2 regions of the Streptococcus sp. 10F2 genome follow, and region 2 is predicted to be linked to the other one. Evidence: predicted binding sites of a transcription regulator. Region 2 holds the regulator's gene; the other holds the start of a gene.
What was found. Region 2 encodes CtsR, which represses protease genes until heat stress. Its sites were predicted from a motif close to TTGGTCAAAAAAGGTCAAANA; they were not measured.
Positions count from the first base shown of each region.

Region 1: the regulator CtsR is predicted to act here: its motif matches at 2,856-2,876, upstream of ACXM1Q_RS03805 (ATP-dependent Clp protease ATP-binding subunit).

Region 1 covers NZ_JBTGGE020000011.1:19,709-38,984, reverse strand. The annotation lists gene ACXM1Q_RS03825 (amino acid ABC transporter ATP-binding protein) at 1-728, opposite strand, end outside; gene ACXM1Q_RS03820 (amino acid ABC transporter permease) at 728-1,411, opposite strand; gene ACXM1Q_RS03815 (DUF1797 family protein) at 1,868-2,098, opposite strand; gene ACXM1Q_RS03810 (GNAT family N-acetyltransferase) at 2,156-2,743, opposite strand; gene ACXM1Q_RS03805 (ATP-dependent Clp protease ATP-binding subunit) at 2,910-5,114, shown strand; gene ACXM1Q_RS03800 (NUDIX domain-containing protein) at 5,336-5,785, shown strand; gene ACXM1Q_RS03795 (DUF1827 family protein) at 5,811-6,110, shown strand; gene ileS (isoleucine--tRNA ligase) at 6,259-9,063, opposite strand; gene ACXM1Q_RS03785 (DivIVA domain-containing protein) at 9,328-10,086, opposite strand; gene ACXM1Q_RS03780 (YlmH family RNA-binding protein) at 10,096-10,890, opposite strand; gene ACXM1Q_RS03775 (YggT family protein) at 10,884-11,156, opposite strand; gene ACXM1Q_RS03770 (cell division protein SepF) at 11,156-11,683, opposite strand; gene ACXM1Q_RS03765 (YggS family pyridoxal phosphate-dependent enzyme) at 11,851-12,525, opposite strand; gene ftsZ (cell division protein FtsZ) at 12,527-13,789, opposite strand; gene ftsA (cell division protein FtsA) at 13,801-15,192, opposite strand; gene ACXM1Q_RS03750 (cell division protein FtsQ/DivIB) at 15,302-16,450, opposite strand; gene ACXM1Q_RS03745 (UDP-N-acetylglucosamine--N-acetylmuramyl-(pentapeptide) pyrophosphoryl-undecaprenol N-acetylglucosamine transferase) at 16,450-17,523, opposite strand; gene murD (UDP-N-acetylmuramoyl-L-alanine--D-glutamate ligase) at 17,526-18,875, opposite strand; gene ACXM1Q_RS03735 (DUF3165 family protein) at 18,957-19,265, opposite strand.
Region 2 covers NZ_JBTGGE020000067.1:1,369-7,027, reverse strand. The annotation lists gene rpsB (30S ribosomal protein S2) at 191-973, shown strand; gene tsf (translation elongation factor Ts) at 1,043-2,086, shown strand; gene ACXM1Q_RS08460 (CtsR family transcriptional regulator) at 2,428-2,883, shown strand; gene ACXM1Q_RS08455 (ATP-dependent Clp protease ATP-binding subunit) at 2,886-5,324, shown strand; gene ACXM1Q_RS08450 (GNAT family N-acetyltransferase) at 5,338-5,659, shown strand, end outside.

The DNA.
Region 1 (19,276 bases), on a different contig from region 2:
ACTTTACTCAAGAAATTCTGAGTTCGCTCTTCTTGACTATTGTCAAAAATAGCTTCAGGAGTCCCGTCCTCGACAACACCACCACCATCCATGAAGATAACCCGATCTGCAACTTCACGAGCAAATCCCATCTCATGAGTCACAATAACCATCGTCATACCAGATTCAGCCAATTCCTTCATGACAGATAAAACTTCACCAACCATCTCTGGATCGAGGGCTGAAGTCGGTTCATCAAATAACAGTAAATCTGGGTCCATAGCTAGTCCACGGGCAATCGCAATTCGCTGTTGCTGCCCACCTGACAGAGACTGAGGGTAAGCATTGGCTTTATCAGGCAAGCCGACTTTCGCTAGAAGCTCTTTTCCTTTTTCTTCTGCTTTCGCCTTGCTGATTCCTTTCGTTTTGATAGGGGAAAGGGTAATATTTTCCAAAACAGTCATATTTGGAAAAAGATTAAATTGTTGGAAAACCATTCCCATCTTTTCCCGCATTTTGAAAAGGTCATTTTTGGAATCTGTAATATCAACGCCTTCAAAATAGACATGACCTTTGGTCGCCTCTTCTAGCAAATTCATCGAACGAAGAAGTGTTGATTTCCCACTACCTGAAGGGCCAATAATAACAACGACTTCTCCCCGATGAATCTCTAAGTCAATACCTTTTAAAACCTCATTTTTTCCGAAATATTTATGAAGGTCTTCAATTTTTAAAATGGTTTCAGTCATTATTTCTTCTCCTCTTGTTTGAGCCGATTTTCAAACATTTTCAAAAGCAAACTAAGCACACTTGTTAGGGCAAGATAATAAGCTGCCGCAACCAATAAGGGAGTCAAAGATTGATAGGTTGTGGTCGCAACAGTCTGGGCTCCATTCCAGAGTTCCATAACGCCAATCGTTGCAAGAAGTGAACTATCCTTGACAATAGTTACAAACTCATTCCCCAAAGCTGGAAGAATATTTTTAACAGCTTGCGGGAGAACAACATAGCGCATGGCATTAGCCGGACGAATTCCCAATGAGTAAGCCGCTTCTAACTGCCCATTTGGAACTGCGTTAATACCAGCACGAACTGTTTCAGACACATAAGCTCCAGAGTTCATAGACAAAATAACAATCCCTGGAATCAAACGCGTCAAATCCACCTGTAAAATTCCAATCTGAATCGATGGAGCCGTTAAATGAGTTAGGGCAAAAGCAATCATAATTTGAACCAACATCGGTGTTCCACGAAAGACCCAAACATAAATATTCGCAATCCATCGTAAAACAGCCCATTTTGAGCGTTGAGCAAAAGCTAAGAGAACCCCTAAAATTGTTCCAAAAAAGACAACAAAAATAGAGACAATAATCGTTACCAAAGCCCCATAGTTAAAATAAGGCAAAAACTGAGGTAAAAATGAAAATGACATGAAAATACCTTTCAACAAAAAATGTAAATATGAAGTTATTCTACCAAAAAGCCAGAAGGCTCACAAGATGCATCAGCGAGAATATGAAAAAGGAGGCTGGGCAAACCTTCCAGCCTCGACATTCTCGTTCATCATAAATCTTTGACATAGTCATTGATTGGGGCAAACAGCAGAACTATCGGTTGAGTAGACAACATAGAATTTAGAAAGCAAATCATAGTTGTCCGTGTTTCATCACACCACCCGGTATTCTTTTCATAAAGACACTAGTTCGGACTTCGCTCATTTCAACAAAATCTATAGGACTTCAGCATACTATCAGAGTAGGAGTTACTAGTAACAACCTCTTTTTAGATCATTGAAAACCTAAAAATTAGATAGCAAAGGTAATCTAGGTAGTGACGACAACTTAGACAAAAGAGCTGTGACAGATTCTTCTGCTACCAACACGAACTCTTAATATAAAAGCTCGTAAATTTCCATTGCAATCAAATCGATACTGTCAAAAGTGAATGTCTCACGTGCTTCGACATCTCGTAAGGTAAAGATTGAACCGAGTTCTTCATCCTGGCTATAGGAAACTTCGGCAACGACTACACCGTCTCGTTCAAAATTTCGTTTCAAATTGCCGCCATCTGTCGCCATCTTTTCAAGACGATTGATAATGCGTACCAAATGTGATTCCATTACGTTTCTCCTATTTTTTAAATTCTTACTAAGTATACCATAGAATTACTGAAAATTCTAGGATACTTCTCCATTCTCATCCCTTTTCAAACTCCAAACCGACTTTGGAGTAGCCACATCTGAGGTAAAATTCCCCAGTTCTTTCTCCATCCAAATCATGTCATACCATTTGCTAAATTTATAACCAGCTTGTGGGAAATGGGCTACTTTCCTATAGCCACGCTTTGTATGGAAAAATTCACTTGCACGAGAACTATAGGGATCCTCTTTAGGGCCTAAGCCTATGCAAGCCTTGATAGATAAGATTCCCATTTCCTGGAGATAGGTTTCCAATCGATCATAGAGCAAATGCCCCAGTCCTTGCCCTTTCATGTTCGAATCCACATAAATAGTAGATTCGACTGACCAAGCATAAGCGGCAGCTGAACGAAAAGGACCTGCGTAGCAGTAACCTCGGATACGCCCCTCTACTTCTGCTACAAGATAGGGATAAAAAGACTGAATGGCCTCCATTCGACTTCGGAAAACCTCTAGGCTAGGAACTTCATGTTCAAATGATATCGCTGTCTGCTCCACATAATAAGCATAAATGGCTAATAGCTCCTCAGCATCAGCGAGCTGCGCAAATCTTACTCTAACCTCCATATGGGCCTCCTTTTCTTTATTCTAAAAAAACAAAGCGGATTGGTCAAGGCTCCCCTATTTCATACTTTTTACTTGCAAAGTCTCAAAAAGGTGCTATAATCGATAGTAGATAAATTTGACCTTTATTGACCAATAAAGGGTGTCTCTCGAATAGAAAGGAGCATTTATGCTTTGTCACAATTGTAAAATGAACGATGCTACCATCCATCTCTATACTAGTATTAATGGTCATCAGCAGCAAGTTGACCTCTGTCAAAATTGCTACCAAATTATGAAATCTGACCCGAATGCGTCCTTGCTAAAGGGCTTAAACTCCAACTCTAATGATCCTCTAGGAGAATTCTTCCAAAATTTAGGAAATTTCCAACGTCCTGAACCAGAGGAAACAGGAAACCGACCAGGTCAAAGAGAGCGAGCTTCTCAAGCCAAACCAAGACCAAAGGGAATTCTAGATGAGTTTGGAATCAATGTCACAGACATTGCCAAACGTGGGGACATCGATCCCGTTATCGGCCGAGATGAAGAAATCATTCGAGTGATCGAAATTCTCAATCGTCGTACTAAAAACAACCCCGTTCTTATTGGAGAACCTGGTGTTGGTAAAACAGCTGTCGTTGAAGGACTCGCTCAAAAAATTGTCGACGGAGATGTACCGCAAAAACTTCAATCCAAACAAGTCATTCGCCTAGATATGGTCAGCCTCGTTCAAGGTACCGGTATCCGTGGTCAGTTCGAAGAACGAATGCAAAAATTGATGGAGGAGATTCGGCAACGTGAGGATGTTATCCTCTTTATTGATGAAATCCATGAAATCGTCGGAGCAGGAAATGCTGGCGACGGAAATATGGATGCCGGAAATATTCTCAAACCTGCTCTAGCTCGTGGAGAACTACAACTAGTTGGTGCAACCACCCTCAATGAATACCGGATTATCGAAAAAGATGCTGCCCTAGAACGTCGCATGCAGCCCGTTAAAGTAGACGAACCGTCTGTAGCTGAAACTCTGATTATCCTCAAAGGAATTCAGAAAAAATACGAAGACTATCACCATGTCAAATATACAGATGAAGCTATTGAAGCTGCCGCTGTACTATCCAACCGCTATATCCAAGATCGCTTCTTACCTGATAAAGCCATCGACCTCTTGGATGAAGCAGGTTCTAAAATGAACCTAACCTTGACCTTTGTCGATCCTAAAGAGCTAGATGAACGTCTCATTGAAGCAGAGCGACTCAAGACTCAGGCAACTCGTGATGAAGACTTTGAAAAAGCAGCCTACTATCGTGATCAGATTGCTAAATACAAAGAACTTCAAAAAACTGAAATCCATGACCAGGATATGCCTGTCATTACCGAAAAAGTTATTGAAGCGATTATTGAGCAAAAAACCAATATCCCAGTTGGTGACCTCAAAGAAAAAGAGCAATCGCAATTGGTTAATCTTGCTGATGACCTCAAAGAACATGTCATCGGACAGGATCCAGCAATCGACAAAATTGCCAAAGCGATTCGTCGCAATCGAGTTGGCCTTGGTAGTCCAAACCGTCCAATTGGAAGCTTCCTCTTCGTTGGTCCCACAGGTGTTGGTAAGACCGAACTGTCTAAACAATTGGCCTTAGAGCTTTTTGGTTCTACAGATAGCATGATTCGCTTCGATATGAGCGAATATATGGAAAAACACAGTGTAGCTAAATTAGTTGGTGCCCCTCCAGGTTATGTGGGCTACGATGAAGCTGGCCAACTAACCGAGAAAGTTCGTCGTAACCCTTACTCCCTTGTCCTCTTAGATGAGATTGAAAAAGCGCATCCAGACGTTATGCACATGTTCCTTCAAGTCTTGGATGATGGACGTTTGACTGATGGTCAAGGACGAACTGTCAGCTTCAAAGATACCATCATTATCATGACTTCCAACGCAGGTACTGGTAAAGTCGAAGCCTCTGTCGGATTTGGTGCCAGCCGTGAAGGACGGACCAACTCTGTCATGAATGAATTGGGGAACTTCTTCAGCCCAGAATTTATGAACCGCTTTGATGGTATCATTGAATTCCAAGCACTTAGCAAGGAAAATCTCCTTCAAATTGTTAACCTCATGTTAGAAGATGTCCGTGAGCGACTTGGCAAAAATGGCATCCAACTAAGTGTCACAGATAAAGTCAAAGAAAAATTGGTCGACTTAGGATATGATCCTAAAATGGGAGCTCGCCCACTCCGTCGAACTATTCAAGATCATATTGAAGATTCCATTACCGACTACTACCTAGAACATCCACAGGAAAAAGACTTAAGAGCCGTGATGCAAAACGGACAAATCATGATTAAGTCTACTCAAAAAGTGGAAAAAGAGACCGAAAAAGTAGAATCCGAATAAGAAAAAGCGATAGGAATAGGGAGTTGGAAACACAAACAATGATAGTTTGCGTCAACGAAATCTCCCAACTACATCTTAGAGGCTGGTACTTGAGTCCAGCCTCTGTTTTCCACAAATTCATCCTCAGCAATTTTTTCTTCGTTTTTCTTTTTAAAAAAGGTGAGCCGTTAAAAATCATGATATAATAAAGAAAAACAATTTAATCTTAGGAAGGTTTGCTTATGACAGTTCCTTATTTTGGTAAGAAAGATCCTGACGTTAACTACACAGCTCGCTATGGGGTCTATGCGGTAGTACCTGATGCTCGTCGCGAGCAGGTTATCTTAGTTCAAGCTCCAAATGGTGCCTGGTTTTTACCCGGAGGTGAAATTGAGGCTGGTGAAAATCATTTAGAAGCTCTCGAGCGAGAGTTGCTCGAAGAACTAGGTTTCAGTGCGCAAGTTGGTCAGTACTATGGTCAAGCTGACGAGTACTTCTATTCTAGCCATCGAGATACCCACTACCACAATCCAGCCTTTATTTATGAAGTGAAATCCTATACCGAGGTCGGTCAACCCTTGGAAGACTTTAATAATTTAGCCTGGTTCCCTATTAACCAAGCCTTTCTACACCTAAAACGTGGTAGTCATCGTTGGGGTCTCCAACAATGGCAACAATCTCTAAATCAATAGTTTGCTCAACTAGAAAGGTGTCATTATGAAACTGATCAATACAAACTCCAGTCATAAACAACTCATTGAGAGGCAACTTGAAAACACGGATGCAACCTTAGTAGAGACTTTCTCAGCAGGTAATACAGATGTGATTTTCACAAAAGCTCCTACCCACTATGAAATCTTAATTACCAATAAACACCGAGCTATTCGTGAAGTAGAAATTGAAACCATCCGAGATTTCTTCCTCAAGCGGCGTATTCAAACAGATCATGTTCGCAAGGAAGATATCAAAACCCTCTACTCTGATAAACTAATTGAAATCTCCATTCCAATCAAGTAGTCAAAAAGGAATCTCTAGTCTAAACCCTAGAGATTCCTTTTTGCTTACTCAGTATACACTTCTTATGACACAAACTCCCCTGCTGGATCCACGGCCAACAGGGGAGTTTTCAAATCTATAAGCCCATAAGTTCTCAAGAAAGCGAGACTTATTTTTGTGGTACTTCGAATCCTTCAACGACTGCTTCAGAGAAGTTTTCTTCAAGGATTGAAGCACAGTGATCACAGACCATAACAAGATTTGGATTGCTATTGGTTCCAACGCTTGGATCAACACGACGACAGCGTTGACATACTTGTCCTTCTGCGGCTTTAACTTCAAAAGCAACATCTTCGAAGCTAAGAGCATGTTCAGATGCTGGCTCAGAGGATAGGGTCAGTTTGGAAACAATCAACAATTGTGCTAAATCTGTATCCAAGGCTTCCAAAGCAGCTGCCAATTCTGAACTTGGGTAGACAACTAATTCTGCTTCAAGTGATTTACCAATGACTTTCTCAGCACGAGCCTCTTCCAAAGCTTTTTGTGCTTGTGAACGGAAGGTAAAGAAGAGTTCCCACTGCTCTAATACCTGATCAGCATTCTCAAACGTTGTAACCTCAGGGAGATCTGTCAATTGTACAAAGTCAGCTTCTTCAAATTCAAGGTAGGACCAAATCTCTTCAGCAGTATGTGGAAGAATTGGTGTCAAGAGCTTGGTCAATTTCACAAGAATATCATAGAACACTGTTTGCATCTGACGACGCTCTAGAGATTTTGCCCCTTCAATGTAAACCACATCTTTCGCAAAATCAAGATAGAAGGCAGATAAATCAACTGTTACAAAGTTTACAACTGCCTTATACACATTGAGGAAGTTGAAATCATCATAGGCCTGACAGATTGCTGCTACAACTTGATTAAAGCGAATAGTCATGTACTTATCAACAGACCGAAGTTCTTCAAAGACAACTTGATCTTGAGTCGGATTAAAGTCAGAGGTGTTAGCAATTAAGAAACGTAGGGTATTACGAATCTTCCGGTAAGTCTCTGACACCTGGCTCAAAATATCCATGGAGATACGGACATCATTGCTTGTATCAACACTACTTACCCAAAGACGAAGGATTTCAGCACCAAACTGTTTTTCCACATCACTAGGCAAGATTGTATTTCCTAGCGATTTAGACATTTTTTCACCCTTACCATCCAAAACAAAACCTTGGGAAAGAAGCTGTTTGTAAGGTGCTACTCCATTATTGGCAACGGAAGTAATCAAGGAAGAGTTGAACCAACCACGATATTGATCAGATCCTTCTAAGTAGAGATCAGCTGGATATTGAAGTTCTTCACGATTATTCAAGACTCCGTTCCAAGAACTTCCAGAGTCAAACCATACATCCATGATATCTGTTTCCTTGGTGAAGACCCCATTCGGAGAACCTGGGTGACTATAGCCTTCTGGTAAGAGGTCCTTAGCTTCACGAGCCCACCATACTGAAGCCCCATGCTCTTCAAATAATTGAGCAACATGTTCAATGGTTTCAGCTTCCATAATAGCAGTTCCATCTTCTGCATAGAAAATTGGAAGAGGAACCCCCCAGGCACGCTGACGTGAGATAACCCAATCGCCTCGATCACGAATCATATTATAAAGACGTGTCCGCCCCCACTCCATGTGGAATTTCACTTGATCAATTTGATCCAAGATTTCTTGACGGAAATCAGATACAGATGCAAACCATTGAGGAACTGCACGCCAGATAATTGGCTTTTTCGTCCGCCAGTCAAATGGATAGGAGTGTGTGATTTCTTCTTGAGCCATCAATAAATCACCAAGTTTTTCCACTACTGTCGGCAATACCTTACCATAGAACTGACCAGCAAATTCAGGACCAGCATTCTCCATCATGATTCCACGTTCATCAACTGTAACTGCTACTTCAAGACCATTGGCAACCCCAACATGGTAGTCGTCCTCACCAAATCCAGGAGCCGTATGGACAATACCTGTACCTGAGTCTGTTGTAACATGGTCACCCAGAATAACCAACTCATCGACTTCTGTATCCCATGGATGTTCTGTAACAATATGGTCCAGTTCTTTACCCGTATAGCGAGCTACTACTTCTACATCTGACCAGCCGAATTTTTCTGCAAGCTGATCTAGCAATTCTTCAGCAAGTACAAAATGACGGCTATCTCCTGCTACAGCAACCTTCACATAGGAAATGTCTGCTCCAACTGTCAAACCACGTGAAGCAGTGATTGTAAATGGTGTAGTTGTCCAAACAACAATATAGGTATTTGTATCCAAGACACCTTTACCATCTTTGACCTTATTGGCATAATAAAGAGAATTAGAGGTTACATCATGGTATTCGATTTCAGCTTCCGCAAGAGCAGATTCAGATGACCATGACCAGTAAACAGGTTTAGCCCCACGGTAGATGTAGCCTTTTTCAGCCATCTTTCCAAAAACACGGATTTGAGCTGCTTCATAATCTGGTGTTAAGGTCGTATAAGGATGATCCCAATCTGCAGCAACACCTAGACGTTTAAAATCAGCTTTTTGTTTTTCCACTTGTTCAAGAGCATAGTCTCGACAAAGATTCAAATAATCGACCAAATCCATTTCCTTGCGTTTAACACCTTGTTTGGCTAAAACTTGTTCAATTGGAAGACCATGAGTATCCCAACCAGGAACATAAGGTGCATAGAAGCCAGACATGGATTTAGAGCGAACGATAATATCCTTAGAAATCTTATTGAGGGAGTGACCTACATGGATATTTCCATTGGCATAGGGAGGTCCATCATGAAGAATAAAGGATGGTTTCCCTTGATTTAATTCTAACCGTTTTTTGTAAAGTTCTGCCTTATCCCATTCCTCTTGCCAAAGAGGTTCTTTAGTTGGCAACCCAGCTCGCATTGGAAAAGCTGTTTTTCCTAAATTTAAGGTTTCTTTTAATTTCATATCCAATCCTTTCTATAAAAAAACACACCTTGCCATTCCCTAAGGACGACAAAGCGTGGTACCACCTTACTTTAGTAAATTGGACTCACAGTCTCCAATCTACCCTCTTCGTCGATAACGGAACGACCCGTCCACACTTACTTAGTACATTTCAGTGTAGAGTTCATGAAATGATAATCGAAACAACAGGGAATGTAGGTCTCACACCAACACCTACTCGCTAGAATTGTATTGATTCAATCGTGTTTTCATGGAACTAAATCATTATAAAAGATCGACTTTTTCTTTTTCAGCCGAATCAACTGCATCTAGAGCAGCGTTTACATCTGCAGCTAAGCCTTGGTAAGACTGTGTTTCAGCCATTTGATTTGCTGATGCAATACGGTTTTGTAATTCTGCAACTTCAAGTGGTGAAAATTGACGAGTCATGTCAATTGGTTCCTCATGTGAAACAGCTTGGTCTTCTCCAAGAGCAGATACAACTACTTCACGGAATGCTTCATCACTCGTTTGAACATAGGTCGCTGTTGGTTGCAAAATATTTTCCCACTCTGGGGATGTAATGACACTCAATTGACTCTCTACTGCAGAACGAATTTGTTGATGGAAAATACGTGTTTTATTTTTCAACTCTTCCGTCTCAACTGCAACTTTCTTGGCATTGTCTGTAGCATGACGAAGAATTTCGTTTGCCTTAAATTTAGCATCATCCAAGAGGCGTTGAGAATCTTGTTCTGCCTGACGAATAATGTTATTAGACTCATCAGAAGCTGTTTGTTTCACCTTTTCAGCTGCATCTTGCGCAATCAAAACAGATTGGCTAAGCGAATCTTTCATTTCGTCAAAATAGAGTAAGCGCTCTTCTAAATTACGAACTTGCTCATCTTTTGCAACCAACTGCCGAGTCAAGTCTTCAAATTCTCGAATCAAAATATCCAAGAAATCATCAACTTCATCTACATCATAACCACGAAACTTTGTCGTGAACGATTTATTACGGATATCTAATGCTGTCAGTGCCATATTCTCTCCTTATTTACGTGCTAATATCTTTAACTCTACTTTCATTCTACCAGATTTTGAAAGACCTGTGGACTCTCCGACATAAACTCTTCCCTTACTCCGAATACTGACTCTATCACCAGCCTTTATTGGATAAGAGACATCTGTTCGTTCCTGGTAATTAACCTTTACTTTATTGGATTTAATTAATTGTGCCGCCTTACTTCGACCTACTTGAAAAGAAGAAGCGACCAAGCGATCCAAGCGAAGGCTATCTACAAAAATGGTTTTTGTCTGAGCCTCTTCTTGAACTTGCAGTTGTTCAGATTTGGAAATCACATTCATCTTAACACCTAGACGACCAATCTTCCGAACTTCTTGAAGTACAAGTTCTACTATCGGACGTTGCATGAAAATCTGAACTTGATCTTCCCCAATTAGAATATCTCCAAAAACACGACGGTCCAAGCCTGTCTGATGGAGTAGGGAGCCCAATACTTGAGGATGGGTTAGATGCCCAAATTGACTCATAAAGTCAATCGATAACAATTCTAATTCAAAATCATCAGGATTTAATTCATAATAACTAGGTGCTAAAAGAACGCGAGACTGCTCACTTGGCCATAAGTCCGCCGAATCAAACACGTTCAGCTCCCTATGACTGGCCAGATTTCTAAGTAATGAAACCTGATGCGGATTTAGAAAATCTGTCAATACCGGAATGTATTGATTCTCTACCCGCTCAATCCACTCCCAAGCCTTTTCTAAAAAAAGCTGATCGCCTGCTGTTACATGTTGCGATACATTTTTTAAATTTTTTACCATGCGAAAAACAAAGCCGGAAGTACATGATCACGAATTAAATTTAGTAAAAATAAAACTGCAAAGACCGTCCAATCCAAACCAAAGAACTGAAGGGGTAAGTTTCGAAAAGGCCTTAAAATAGGACTGACGATTCTAATCAACCAGTAGCCTAAAGGTGTCCGCAGAGCACCTGGAAACCAAGACAGAATAATGTAAGCTACCAAAGCTAAATCTAATACATTCAAGAAAAGAACGAGAGTCCGATAGATATAGTATAGGATATTCATTAGCGTCGTTTCATATCGAAATCAAATTCGATTGTTTGATTTGTTGTTCCCTCAGCTAGCTGAAGGTCTTCAACATTAATGACAACATTTGAAGGAGTTAAGAGATAAATCCCATTTGCAACTTTTTTCAAATCTCCAGATAGAACATATCGTGCTCCATCCAAATAATCTAAACAGCGACGTGCTTGAACTTCTGTCATGTATTGAAAGTCAATCAAAACACTTTCATTTTGAAGGAGAAGATCCAAAAATTTTGGAGTCTCTTCATAACGTCGTGGGTAACGAACATAAATAATGTGTTTTTCTTCCGGAGATGATTGGCCATTCTGACGGGCCAATTCTTCTTGTCTCGCATGTAAATCTGTGATGTTTTGTGGTCTACTTGTATTCATAGTTTGTGTTTCTCTTTCTTCTGTACTTCGGTTGACAGGCGACTTCTGAGGTAGAGAAAGGGTACCTTCAGAAGTTTTTATGTGAGGTAAACTGGATACATTTGAGAGAGTTCTACGCTCTGCCTTGTCTTCCATTTGTGCCTGTATTGCTTGGTCAGTTTTGTCTGCTAAGCTTGTTTCCGAAAGAACTTCTACAGGCTCTTCCTGGAATCCGCCTTCGTCTTCAACAAACAGACCCTTTAAATAGACACCAATATTTCTAAAAAAATCGAGTACTCTGTCCATAATTTTCCTTTTGTCACTTATTCAAAAAGAAGGCTGCCAATTCGAACGAAGGTGGCTCCCTGTATGGCTGCCAACTGATAGTCTGAGGACATTCCCATACTTAACTCAGTAAACGGCATTCCTGGGATTTTTCTTTCTGCTAATTCTTGCTGCAAGATACGAGTCTGATTAAATAATTGATCAATTTCGGATGGTTCTGCTTCAGCAGGTGCCATCGTCATCAAACCAACTAATCGAATCTTATCAAAAGCAGCGATTTCTTCTAAAGCCGAATCAATATTTTCTATAAAGAAACCATGCTTGCTTTCCTCACGAGAAAGATTTACTTGTAAAAAACAAGCAATCGGTTTTTCAGCCCGTTTTTGAATTTCTCTTGCTAAAGAGACGGAATCCAAGGCATGAAAGTAGTCCACATGATTGATGACATCTTTTACTTTTCTTCTCTGTAAACTACCAATAAAATGCCAGGTAATGGGAAGGTCAGATAACTTATCTTTTTTAGCAAGAAATTGAGGGACACGGTTTTCACCTAAGTGGTAAAAACCAGTCTCCTCAACAAGTTGTCGTGTAACATCTGCATCCACATATTTTGTGACCGCAATAATCTGACATTCTCTTGCTGGACTAACACTTTTTCTAACCGCCTCCGTTACTTCTTCTTTAACGAGTTGGGCTTGTTTTTGAAAATTCATTTTAACGATTCCGGAAAAATGGTGGTGTTTCTAGCTCATCATCATCTAAATCATTTTGTTCTTGATAACGCTCTACACTAGAACCTGTTGGTGTTTCAGTTTGACGTGTAATCTGATCACGACGAAGATCCCAATTTCCAAATGGTGAAATAGCTGGCGCTTCACTTTGACGAGGACGACTTGAAATCGGCATATCTACTGATTCATTCAAATCGTAGGCACGATCAAATTGACCTTGATTTGCTTGAGCTTGTTTAGGCTCAGGACGACTAGGAGTTCCTGATACACCAGCCACCTGCTCAACTTTATCTTGACGAACGCCTGTTGCGACAACAGTAACGCGAATCTCGCCTTCCATATTTGGATCAATGGAGGTTCCCAACCAGATATTAACACCATGACCAGCGGCTTGATTCACAATTTCAGATGCTTCTTCAGCCTCTGTCAAAGCCATATCCATACCACCAGTCACGTTAACAATAACATCCTCGGCACCATCAATTGTAGTTTCCAATAGTGGTGAATAGATGGCCTTACGAGCAGCTTCCATCACCCGCTCTTCACCCGTTCCAATTCCGATTCCCATAAGGGCATTCCCCTTATTAGCCATAACCGTTTTTACATCCGCAAAGTCAAGGTTAATCAAACCAGGATTGGTAATCAAATCTGTAATTCCTTGAACACCTTGTCGAAGAACATTATCAGCTTCACTAAGAGCTTCCATCAAAGGTGTTTTCTTATCAACAATTTCAAGAAGATTATTGTTAGAGATGATCAAAAGTGTATCAACATGTTCCCGCAATTGATTAATTCCCTCAACTGCAAAATTCCCACGTTTACTTCCCTCAAAACCGAATGGACGAGTGACAACACCTACTGTCAAAGCACCTAGCGATTTTGAAATACGAGCGATTTCAGGGGCTGCACCTGTTCCTGAGCCTCCCCCCATTCCAGCAGTAATAAAGACCATATCAGATCCTGAAAGTGCCTCGTTTAGGACTTCTTCACTTTCAAGTGCTGCTTCACGTCCAACCTCCGGTTGTCCTCCAGCACCTAGACCACGAGTCAATTTTGGACCCAATTGGATAACAGTTTCTGCCTTAGAACTGCTTAGAGCTTGAACATCTGTATTCGCTGCGATAAATTCTACACCAGCGACTCCTTCGTCAATCATACGGTTAATGGCATTTCCGCCACCACCTCCGACACCAATTACTTTAATTACTGCGCCTTGTGCTGCAGCTGCGTCAAATGAAAATGACATCTTGTTTCTCCTTAATCAAACATTGAATTTAACAGTCCGCGGACCCGATCACCAAACTTACCGGTAGTATTTTCTTTTTTAACAGGAATCTCTGCATCTATTTCAGGCAATTCCTGAGTCGTATGTGTTGGTTGAGGTTGTTGGACTGGTTCAGGACTAACTTGAACTTGTGGCTGTTGCACAGGTGCTACTGCAGCTTTGGGACGAAATGCAATCGTTCCTTGTTGTGGACGAGTAAATTCGCCATGAACTGCTGCTTGAGCCAATTGATCCACTTCAGTCATATTTCCTGCATACTCTGCCAATGAAATAACATTCGCAAAGGCTGGATTTCGAATTCCAATTTGGTTCGGTACAAATAACTTCACAGGAACTTCAAAAATTTCCTGTGCCAATTCTACAATACCTGGTAGAATAGCTCCACCACCTACAATGACAATCCCTCCTGGGAGGTCTAGTAAATGATGTCTTTCAAGATTTTGCTTAACCTGATCAAAGATATGACGAACACGAGCAGAAATGATTTCTGCTAAATATTTTTCTGTGACTTCAACTGGTTCTACTTCACCAATAACATCTACTTGGAAACTATCATGAGCACTTGAAAGAGAGGGATAGGCTTCCCCGTAATTCATTTTTAATCCTTCTGCAGTTGCTTGAGAAGTTCTTAATACCTTGGAAATATCTTTCGTAACGTATTCTCCACCCTCTTGATAGATGTGGGTAAACTGAAGCTCTTGATTTTTAACTGCAGCTACAGTGGTTTGACCGCCTCCCATATCGATAACAGTCGCACCAAATTCCCGTTCACCTTCATTCAAAACAGATTTACTCATAGCAAGTGGAGAAATTACAATATTATCTAATTTCAGACCTGCCCGTTCCACTGTTTTGCGTAAATTATGAAGAATAGTTCGTGGACCAGTATAAAGAAGCCCACGCATTTCTAAACGAGTCCCCATCATACCTCGAGGATCTCGAATCCCTTGGAAACCATCCACAATAAACTCTTCTGGTACAAAGGTAATAACCTCACGATCTGGGTTCATGCTCTTAGTCACTGCAGACTCTACCACATTTACCACATCCATATCGGTAATTTCTTTGGTTTCATTGGTGACCGGAATCATACCTTGTGTTGGCTCAATTTTCAAAAGACTTGCAGGTAAGCCGACATTAACCGTTGCAATCGCAATGCCTGCCTTCTCTTCTGCCTGATCAATGGCTTTTTTGATGGCAGTGGCTGCAGCTTCGATGTCGACTACGATTCCATCCTTAACACCAGCACTTTTTGCATTGCTGACACCAATGACATTCATTTCTTCATTGATATATTCGGCGACCAACACCTTGATGGAACTAGTCCCAATATCTAATCCTGTAAAGAAGCCATCTCTAGCCATTACATACTTCCTCTCTTCTCATACAATCTTCAATCAACTTGAACACTTTTAAGCGTGCTAATCACCGTACATTATAACACAAATACACGAAAATAAAAGATTTTTTCTATTAATTTTGAGTTACAGTTGTGAGGGCTCCGACTTGATTGACAGCCATCTCTAAACCAGATTCTTGTGCTGTTTTTTCATCACTAGTCATTGGATACCCGTAAGCACCTGCCTCCATATCAATCATGGTGGGCTCTTGCAAGTTTTTAACAATCGAAGGATAGTAGGTTAATTTCCGGCTCAGTTCAGATAATGGAACCAAAACCTGATGCCCATCTCTCATCGTTAGAGTAACCAAATCTTCTGAGGCTTTAGAGGCACTCGATTTGATTTCCTGAATATTCTCCCGTACTTCCTGATTTAATTGTAATAGCTGTTCGCTCAAAGTTGGATATAACTCTTCATCTACCAATTGAGTTCGAATAGCATCGCTTGGCATTTCATGTTCCGCAACTTCTTCATCTACTTTTTGACCATTAGCCAAAATCGGAAAAGCTTTCTGATTCTCTATCTGGTAAGCAACAATCGCATACTCTTCGATTTGGATTGGGAAAGTCGTTGGAAACTGGTAACCAACCGAAACCTGCCGTACCCAAGGACTGGCTTTCTGAATACGCTTCGCAAAATTCTTTCGGTTCGTCAGAACTGTTATCGTATAATCTCTTTCATCCACCTTCGTCGCAGCTATAACCTTAGACTGGTCCTGATGATCACTGCCTGAGACTGTGAACTGCTTCATTTTCCCGTAAGGACTAATAAAATATGCTGAAATGACTGTCAGAAACATAAAGAAAAGAAAGACAGGAATTAGCCGAGCTAAATGACGGCGAGCTTTCCGAGTCTGCTCTCGGTTCTCTTGTTTTTGGATTTTTCGAGCTTGACGCTGGTTTTGTTTAGCTTGCTTCTGAGCCTGTCTTTTTGCTCGCTGCGCTTGACGTTTTTGAAGCTGAGCTGCTTTTTTGGCTTGACGTGCAGAATCTGTCAGATTCACTTGTTCCTGTTTCTGGCGGGCAATGGATTGGACTTTCTGCTCTTCTTCTAAAATTTCTTTAGCCATTGGGTCCACAATCCGACCTAGACGCTGATTAATATTCCGTTGCCGTTCACGTTCTGCCCGAATCCGTTCAGTATCTTGAGCCGCTTGATATTCTCGGTTTCTCCTTTCCCATTCTTCGCGATGAGAGGAACCTTTTTTATCCTCGTCAGACATCAGTGGCCTCCTTTATCAATCTCATTCATTAATACTTGGTAAAAAGCATCCAGACTAATCAAATCCACACTTTGAGCCATAGCATCTTGGAAAGCTTCAGAATTTTCTTGCACCTGGGTAATCGTTGCTTGTAATGTCTCCAAGTTTAAATCTGGCTCTTGAATGGTCAGACTGTAGCCTTTTTTCTCAAAGTAGGCCGCATTTTCCAACTGATCTCCGCGACTCGCTTCTTTCCCCAAGGGAACAATGATATGAAGTTTCTCCAAAGCGACCAGTTCAAACAAGGTATTCGATCCCCCCCTTGTAATGACCATGTCTGCTAATTCCAATAAATCTCGATACGTTTCACGCGCAAAAGCTAAACGATAGAGCCCAGAACTAGACTCTTCCAAGTCTTTATGCCCTGTCAAATTAATAATGTTATAGGCAGCCAAAAGAGATTCTCGATTTTGATCCACAAACTCATTAAAAACCTTGGCCCCTCCGGATCCGCCGATAAAAAGGAGAGTTTTTTTCTCAGAATCAAAGAGTTCTTCAGCCATCTCTTGTATCTCACTTGAGAGGTTGTGATACCCCTTTTCCACCTTGGAAATAGCACCCACATGCTCTGCACGGGTATACTCTCCTTCCAATTGAAAAGTCGAGAAGAGACGCTTCGAAAATTTATAGGCAATTTTATTGGCTAAGCCCATCGTCAAGTCTGACTCATGAATGTAGACCGGAATTCCTAGTAATTTAGCTGCAACTACAGGTGGAACAGATACAAACCCTCCCTTAGAAAATAGAGCTTGAGGACGAATTTTCAAAAGGTAAAAGAAGGATTGGAGCACTCCCCAGGCAACTTTAAAGACATCCCAAAGGTTCTGCCAAGAGAAATAACGACGTAATTTTCCCGTTGCAATCGAATGGAATTGAACATTTAACCCACTTTTTTCTAATTGCTCAAATTCAATTCCTTTACGATCCCCAATATAGTGGACTTCCCACCCGTTAGCGATAAACTTCGGAATCAGAAGCAGGTTCAAGGTCACATGACCCACTGTTCCTCCTCCCGTAAAGACGATTTTTTTCATGCTTATTCTAACTCCTTCACTGCTTTTAGGAAGACTTCCCCTCGTTCTTCAAAGTTCTTATACATGTCCCAGCTAGCATTAGCTGGACTGAAGAGAACAACATCTCCTTTTTGAGCCAGGTCAAAGGCTATGTTAGTTGCCGCTGCTACTTCTGAAGCAGGGTAGCTTGCGACCCCTGCTTCTTTAGCTAAGGCTTCTAAACGAGGAGCGACTTGCCCTAATAGAACCATAGCCTTCAGTCCGTGAATATCCGGAAGTAACTCACTCAAGTCATTCCCCCGATCCAAACCACCAGCAATCAAAATGACCTTGGAATTATCAAAACCAGACAAAGCCTTCTGCGTCGCTAAAATATTCGTGGACTTGCTATCGTTGTAGAAACGGATTCCATTGATTTCGCCAACTTCCTGCAAACGATGCTTGACCCCTGAAAAAGTCGATAATGCACGCGTAATAGCTTCGTTCTCTACTCCTAATTGCTTAACCACCAAGATTGCTGCTAAGGCATTCTCAATATTGTGCTCGCCTGGAACCCCTAGCTCAACGGCTGGCATAATCCGTTCACCCTTATACACTAAATGCCCCTCGTCCAAGTAAGCCCCGTCAACCTTTTCCTTAGTTGAAAAGGCAAGAACTTGTGCCTGTGTTTCCTTCGCCAAGTCCTGGCTAAGGGCTTGATTCCAATTCAGAATTAGGAAATCATCTGCTGTCATTTGAGATTGGATAGCCCATTTAGCATCCCTATACTCTTCAAACGATTCATGGTAATCTAGATGGCTTGGCAAAATATTATTAATTACTGCAATATGGGGATGGAAACTCTCTACTCCCATCAATTGAAAACTGGACAATTCCATCACCACCTGCTGCTCTTCTGTAACGTCAGGTAAAACTTCAGAAGCTGGGTAACCGATATTACCCGCCAAAACTGGTTGACGCCCAGCTTCTTCCAAGATTGCTGCTACCATCATGGTTGTCGTTGTTTTCCCATTAGAACCAGTGATTCCAATAATAGCGTGAGGATACAAACGACTAGCCACTTCTACTTCAGTCCAAATAGGGAATCCAAGTTCCTTTGCCCGGACAACCATAGGGTGGCTATAGGGAATTCCAGGATTTTTAACCATTAGGTCAAATCCCTCATCTAAGAGTTCCAAGGGATGCCCCCCCGCTACTACTCGAATACCTTTTTCTAACAATTCCTGCGCCTGAGGACTATCCTCTAGGGCCTGCCCTTCATTAACAGTCACATTAGCTCCAAACCGATCCAAGAGCAAAGCGACTGCTCTACCTGACCGCGCTAAACCTAATACTAATACATTTTTTCCCGTAAATTCATTCACTTGCATCATATACTCGCTCCTTAACACAGTCTATTTTACCATTTTTCGAGCAAAAAACTCCCCAAGCTGCTAGACAACTTGGGGAAAAGCTTATTTTGGATTCCTAGGGAAAACCCTATTCCAATTGATTGTCGGGATAGGAATCGGTGGTTTACCTCCACCCTTAATAGATAAACGCCGTAAATCCTTAAGGGAGAAATAGGCTAGAGCCAACATACCCGCCCAAATAAAAATCTCTCCTGGAATACGAAAGAATTGAACGATTCCCACACCTAAAAGAATCATCAAAAGGACTCCGAGTAGTACGAGACTAACAATATTAAAAGTCCCTTTAATGCTTGAAGGAGCAGCAAAAATATAAAATAGCAGAATCAAAATAATAATGATAATGTAAAGCATATTTTTGAACT
Region 2 (5,659 bases):
TGAAAAAGGAATTCTTTATCGTGCTAAATAGCGAATATTTCTCTTGTAATTTACAAAGAAATTCTTTATAATAAAGGAGTTGCTGTGCAACAAATACTCATTTTGAATGAATTGTGGGAGGGGTTGCCTTCGGGTCGTTCTGCAAGTTGAAATTCAAAAGAGGAAAAAACATTTTAAAGGAGAAATACTCATGGCAGTAATTTCAATGAAACAACTTCTTGAGGCTGGTGTACACTTTGGTCACCAAACTCGTCGCTGGAATCCTAAGATGGCTAAGTACATCTTTACAGAGCGTAACGGAATCCACGTTATTGACTTGCAACAAACAGTTAAATTTGCAGACCAAGCTTACGACTTTATGCGTGATGCAGCTGCAGAAGATGCAATCATCTTGTTTGTTGGTACTAAAAAGCAAGCTGCTGACGCTGTTAAAGAAGAAGCAGAACGTGCTGGTCAATACTACATCAACCACCGTTGGTTAGGTGGAACCCTTACAAACTGGGAAACTATCCAAAAACGTGTTGCTCGTTTGAAAGAAATCAAACGTATGGAAGAAGAAGGTGTCTTCGAAGTTCTTCCTAAGAAAGAAGTTGCACTTCTTAACAAACAACGTGCACGTCTTGAGAAATTCTTGGGTGGTATCGAAGATATGCCACGTATTCCTGACGTAATGTATGTCGTTGACCCACACAAAGAGCAAATCGCTGTGAAAGAAGCTAAAAAATTGGGTATCCCAGTTGTAGCGATGGTCGACACAAACACTGATCCAGATGATATCGATGTTATCATCCCTGCTAACGATGACGCTATCCGTGCGGTTAAATTGATCACTGCGAAAATGGCTGATGCTGTTATCGAAGGTCGTCAAGGTGAAGACAGCGTTGCTTCTGTTGAAGCTGAAATGGCAGCTGCAGCAGGACAAGCAGATTCAATCGAAGAAATCGTTGAAGTTGTTGAAGGATCAAACGAATAATCTTGTAACCCCAAAGGGCAGTGACCTCCGTCCTGTCCTTTTTTAAAAAAATTTTGGAGGAAAGCTCAAATGGCCAATATTACAGCCGCTCTTGTTAAAGAACTACGTGAAAAATCTGGTGCTGGTGTCATGGACGCCAAAAAAGCCTTGGTTGAAGTAGAGGGTGATATCGAAAAAGCGATTGAACTTCTTCGTGAAAAAGGTATGGCGAAAGCAGCTAAGAAAGCTGACCGTGTCGCTGCAGAAGGTTTGACAGGTGTTTACGTAAACGGTAACGTTGCTGCAGTTGTTGAAGTGAACGCAGAAACAGACTTCGTTGCGAAAAATGAACAATTCGTAAACTTGGTAAACGAAACTGCGAAAGTGATTGCAGAAGGTCAACCAGCAGATAACGAAGCTGCACTTGCTTTGGTAATGCCTTCAGGTGAAACACTTGAAGCAGCTTACGTCAATGCAACTGCAACGATTGGAGAGAAAATTTCATTCCGTCGTTTTGCTTTGTTGGAAAAAACAGATGCACAAGCATTTGGAGCTTACCAACATAACGGTGGCCGTATTGGTGTTATCTCTGTTATTGACGGTGGTGATGAAGCACTTGCTAAGCAAGTATCTATGCACATCGCTGCGATGAAACCGACTGTTCTTTCTTACAAAGAATTGGATGAGCAATTCGTGAAAGATGAGTTGGCACAATTGAACCACGCTATCGAGCAAGACAATGAAAGTCGTGCAATGGTTAACAAACCAGCACTTCCATTCTTGAAATATGGATCAAAAGCTCAATTGACGGATGATGTAATTGCACAAGCAGAAGAAGCTATCAAAGCAGAATTGGCTGCTGAAGGTAAGCCAGAAAAAATCTGGGATAAAATCATCCCAGGTAAAATGGATCGCTTCATGCTTGACAATACGAAAGTTGACCAAGCTTACACACTTCTTGCACAAGTCTACATCATGGATGACAGCAAAACTGTTGAAGCTTACCTAGATTCAGTAAATGCATCTGTTGTTGCATTCGCACGTTTTGAAGTTGGAGATGGTATCGAAAAAGCTTCAAACGACTTTGAATCAGAAGTTGCTGCAACTATGGCTGCTGCTCTTGGTCAAGACTAGTTTTTAGATAATGGTTGCTTTTTGGAAATTCATTGAGTTTCCAAAAAGAAGGCGGGGATTAGAGCCCTGCCTTTTTTATTATTGGGAACCATGCTTATAATCCAAAAGGTGAAGATTTGAGTCCTATTCAAATTGGAAGTAATTGCTAGTTCTAGAGTGTGACGTTTAATCTTAACTTTTGATTTAAACATCCTTTTTTAGTCCTTTTAATCTTGCAGAAATTAGGATATAATAAAAGTCAAAGATAGTCAGATTTCATTTTTTCGTTTTTTTTTACGAATAAGTACTTTGGGAGACCAAGTTACTAGGATGGAATGCTTACCAAATTAGAAAGGACTTCCATGGTAGCAAGAAATACCTCCGATAATATTGAAGAACATATCAAACAGCTTTTGGAGCAGATGGATATGGCGGTACTTAAGCGGAGTGAATTAGCGGAACTCTTTCAAGTAGTTCCAAGCCAGATTAATTACGTTATCAAGACCCGGTTTACAGAAAGCAAGGGCTACATTGTTGAAAGTAAGCGTGGGGGTGGTGGCTATATTCGAATTGGCCGAATCTCTTACTCCAACCATCACCAGCTGTTATTGGAGCTCCAAGATAAATTGGCCTCCCAATTAAGTGAGCAAGTTTATGAAGATATCTTACTGCTCCTAGTCGAAGAAGGGATTTTGGAAAGACGGGAAGCTACTTGGCTGCTGGCGGTTGCCTTGGATAGTGTCCTTGGCTCCGATGGCCCTCGTCTACGGACCCAGATGATGCGACAATTACTTAAAGAAATTGACAGAAGAGGATAAGAATGAAGTATTCAAATGCATTGATTGAGACCCTTGAAGTGGCTCATGCTTTTGCTAATAATTATGGTCGGGATCATTTAGAGACTTGGCATCTTCTAACCGGATTTTTAGTAAACCCTTATAGTATTGTAGGGTCTGCCTTTAAAGATGCACCGATTAATCTAGATCTTTTGGAAGAAAAGGCAGGGGAGATTGTCGGTTATCCTTATCGGGAACGCAAGGAAATGACCATTTTTCCTTTTTCCCCTTTGATGGAAAAGGTTTTTGAACGAGGGGAAGCGTTGGCTCAGCACTTAGGTGAGGATGAATTGGGGACGGAGCATATTTTTCTTGTCCTTTTAAAAGAAAGAGAATCCCTAGCAACTCAACTTCTATACGCTTCTGGCTTTGATCCAGAAGACAAGGAAGAATCGAAAAAACTTCAGGATTTGCGGAAGGATATTGAGGCACGTGCAGGTTGGTCCAAGGATGAGATTAAGTCGATCCGTACTTTTTTCCGTGGTAGCCGGCCGACTTCTCAACAAATGGCTAATATGATGGGGATGCCTCCTACTCAAAGTGGTGGTTTAGAGGACTATAGTCGTGATCTGACTGCTGCAGCACGTGCAGGTCAATTAGACCCCGTTGTTGGTCGTGAGGAAGAGATTGACCGTATGGTGCACATCTTGAGTCGGAAAACTAAAAATAATCCTGTGCTAGTTGGAGATTCTGGGGTTGGTAAGACCGCTCTAGCTTTGGGATTGGCCCAACGGATTGTGGCGGGTCAAGTTCCAGTAGCCCTCCAAGATATGCGGGTGATGGAATTGGACTTGATGAATGTTATTGCAGGTACTCGTTTCCGTGGGGACTTTGAGGAGCGGATGAACAATATTATTGATGATATCGAGAAGGAAGGGAATATCATTCTCTTTATCGATGAGCTCCACACGATTATTGGATCTGGTAGTGGAATTGACTCGACCTTGGATGCGGCTAATATTCTTAAACCAGCCCTAGCACGAGGAAACCTTCGTACTCTTGGGGCGACCACACAAGAGGAATACCAGAAGCATATTGAAAAAGATGCAGCCTTGGTTCGTCGTTTTGCTAAGGTTATTATCGAAGAGCCGAAAGAATCGGATTCTCTTGCGATTTTACAAGGACTTCGGCCGCGTTATGAGGAACATCATCAGGTCACCATTGAGGATGAGGCCTTGAAAACAGCTGTTCAAACTGCCAAGCGCTACCTGACTGCCAAACGCTTGCCAGATTCAGCCATTGATTTGTTGGATGAGGCAGCTGCAACGGTACAAAATCGAAGTTTGCGAACTTCTGAATATGATAAAAATGGTTTGACGGAATTGGATAGAGCCTTGATGAATGAAGAATTTAGCAAGGTTAAAAAACTGGTGAAAGAAGCCCAGAAACCGGTCGTTTTCAAGCACCGGGTAACCTCTGAGGATGTATTGCAGACCTTGAGTCGCTTGTCTGGCATTCCGGTGCAAAAATTGTCGAATACGGAAGCCAAGAAGTATTTGAATCTGGAAGTAGAGTTACACAAGCGTGTGATTGGGCAAGACCAGGCTGTCTCAGCTATTAGTCGTGCTATTCGACGCAATCGTTCAGGCCTACAAACCGGAAAACGTCCGATTGGTTCCTTCCTTTTCTTAGGTCCAACGGGTGTCGGAAAAACGGAGTTGGCCAAGGCTTTGGCGGAATTGCTTTTTGATGATGAAGAAGCTCTTATTCGTTTTGACATGAGTGAGTATATGGAGAAGTTTGCAGCGAGTCGTCTTAATGGAGCTCCTCCAGGCTATGTTGGTTATGAAGAGGGGGGTGAGTTGACGGAGAAGGTTCGGAATCGTCCTTACTCGGTTCTCCTCTTTGATGAGGTGGAGAAAGCTCATCCAGATATCTTCAACTTGCTCTTGCAGGTTCTAGATGACGGAGTTCTGACGGATAGCCGTGGCCGCAAGGTTGATTTTTCCAATACATTGATTATCATGACCTCCAATTTAGGTGCGACGGCTCTTCGTGATGACAAGGTTGTTGGTTTTGGCGCAGGGGACCTGCGCTTTGACCATGAAAGTATGGAAAAACGAATGTTTGAGGAATTGAAAAAGGCTTACCGCCCTGAATTTTTGAATCGTATTGATGAAAAGGTTGTCTTCCATAGCCTCACGGCCGAACAAATGCAAGAAATCGTCAAAGTAATGGTTAAGCCGATGGTTGCAGCTTTGGCAGCCAAGGATGTGGCCTTGAAATTCCAGCCAAGTGCTCTTAAACTTTTGGCGCAAAAAGGTTATGATCCAGAAAATGGAGCCCGTCCCCTTCGTCGAACTCTTCAAACTTTGGTGGAAGATCCCTTGTCTGAGTATCTTCTAGCTGGGGATTTGAAACCAGGTTCCACGATGAAGGTTGGGGTTAAGGCTGGGAAGCTAAAAATGGACATTCAACATTAAGAAAGGATAATAGATGATTCGACCAGTGATACTCGAGGAGGCTGCGATTCTCCGAGAACTGAGTTGTCTTACTTATCGAGATACTTTTCAAGGGACAACTTCTGAAGAAAATTTGCAAGAGCATCTAGATACGGCCTATGCTCTTCCACGGCTAGAGAAAGAGCTGCAGGATCCAGAAGTGGCCTACTATTTCTATCAAGAGGGCGAGAAGCTGCTAGGCTATCTTCGTCTCAACATTGGAAGTGCTCAGACGGAATCCATTCATGACAATAGTATGGAGATTGAGCGGATTTATATTCACCCAGATTACAAGGGTCGCGGTTTGGGGCAAGAAT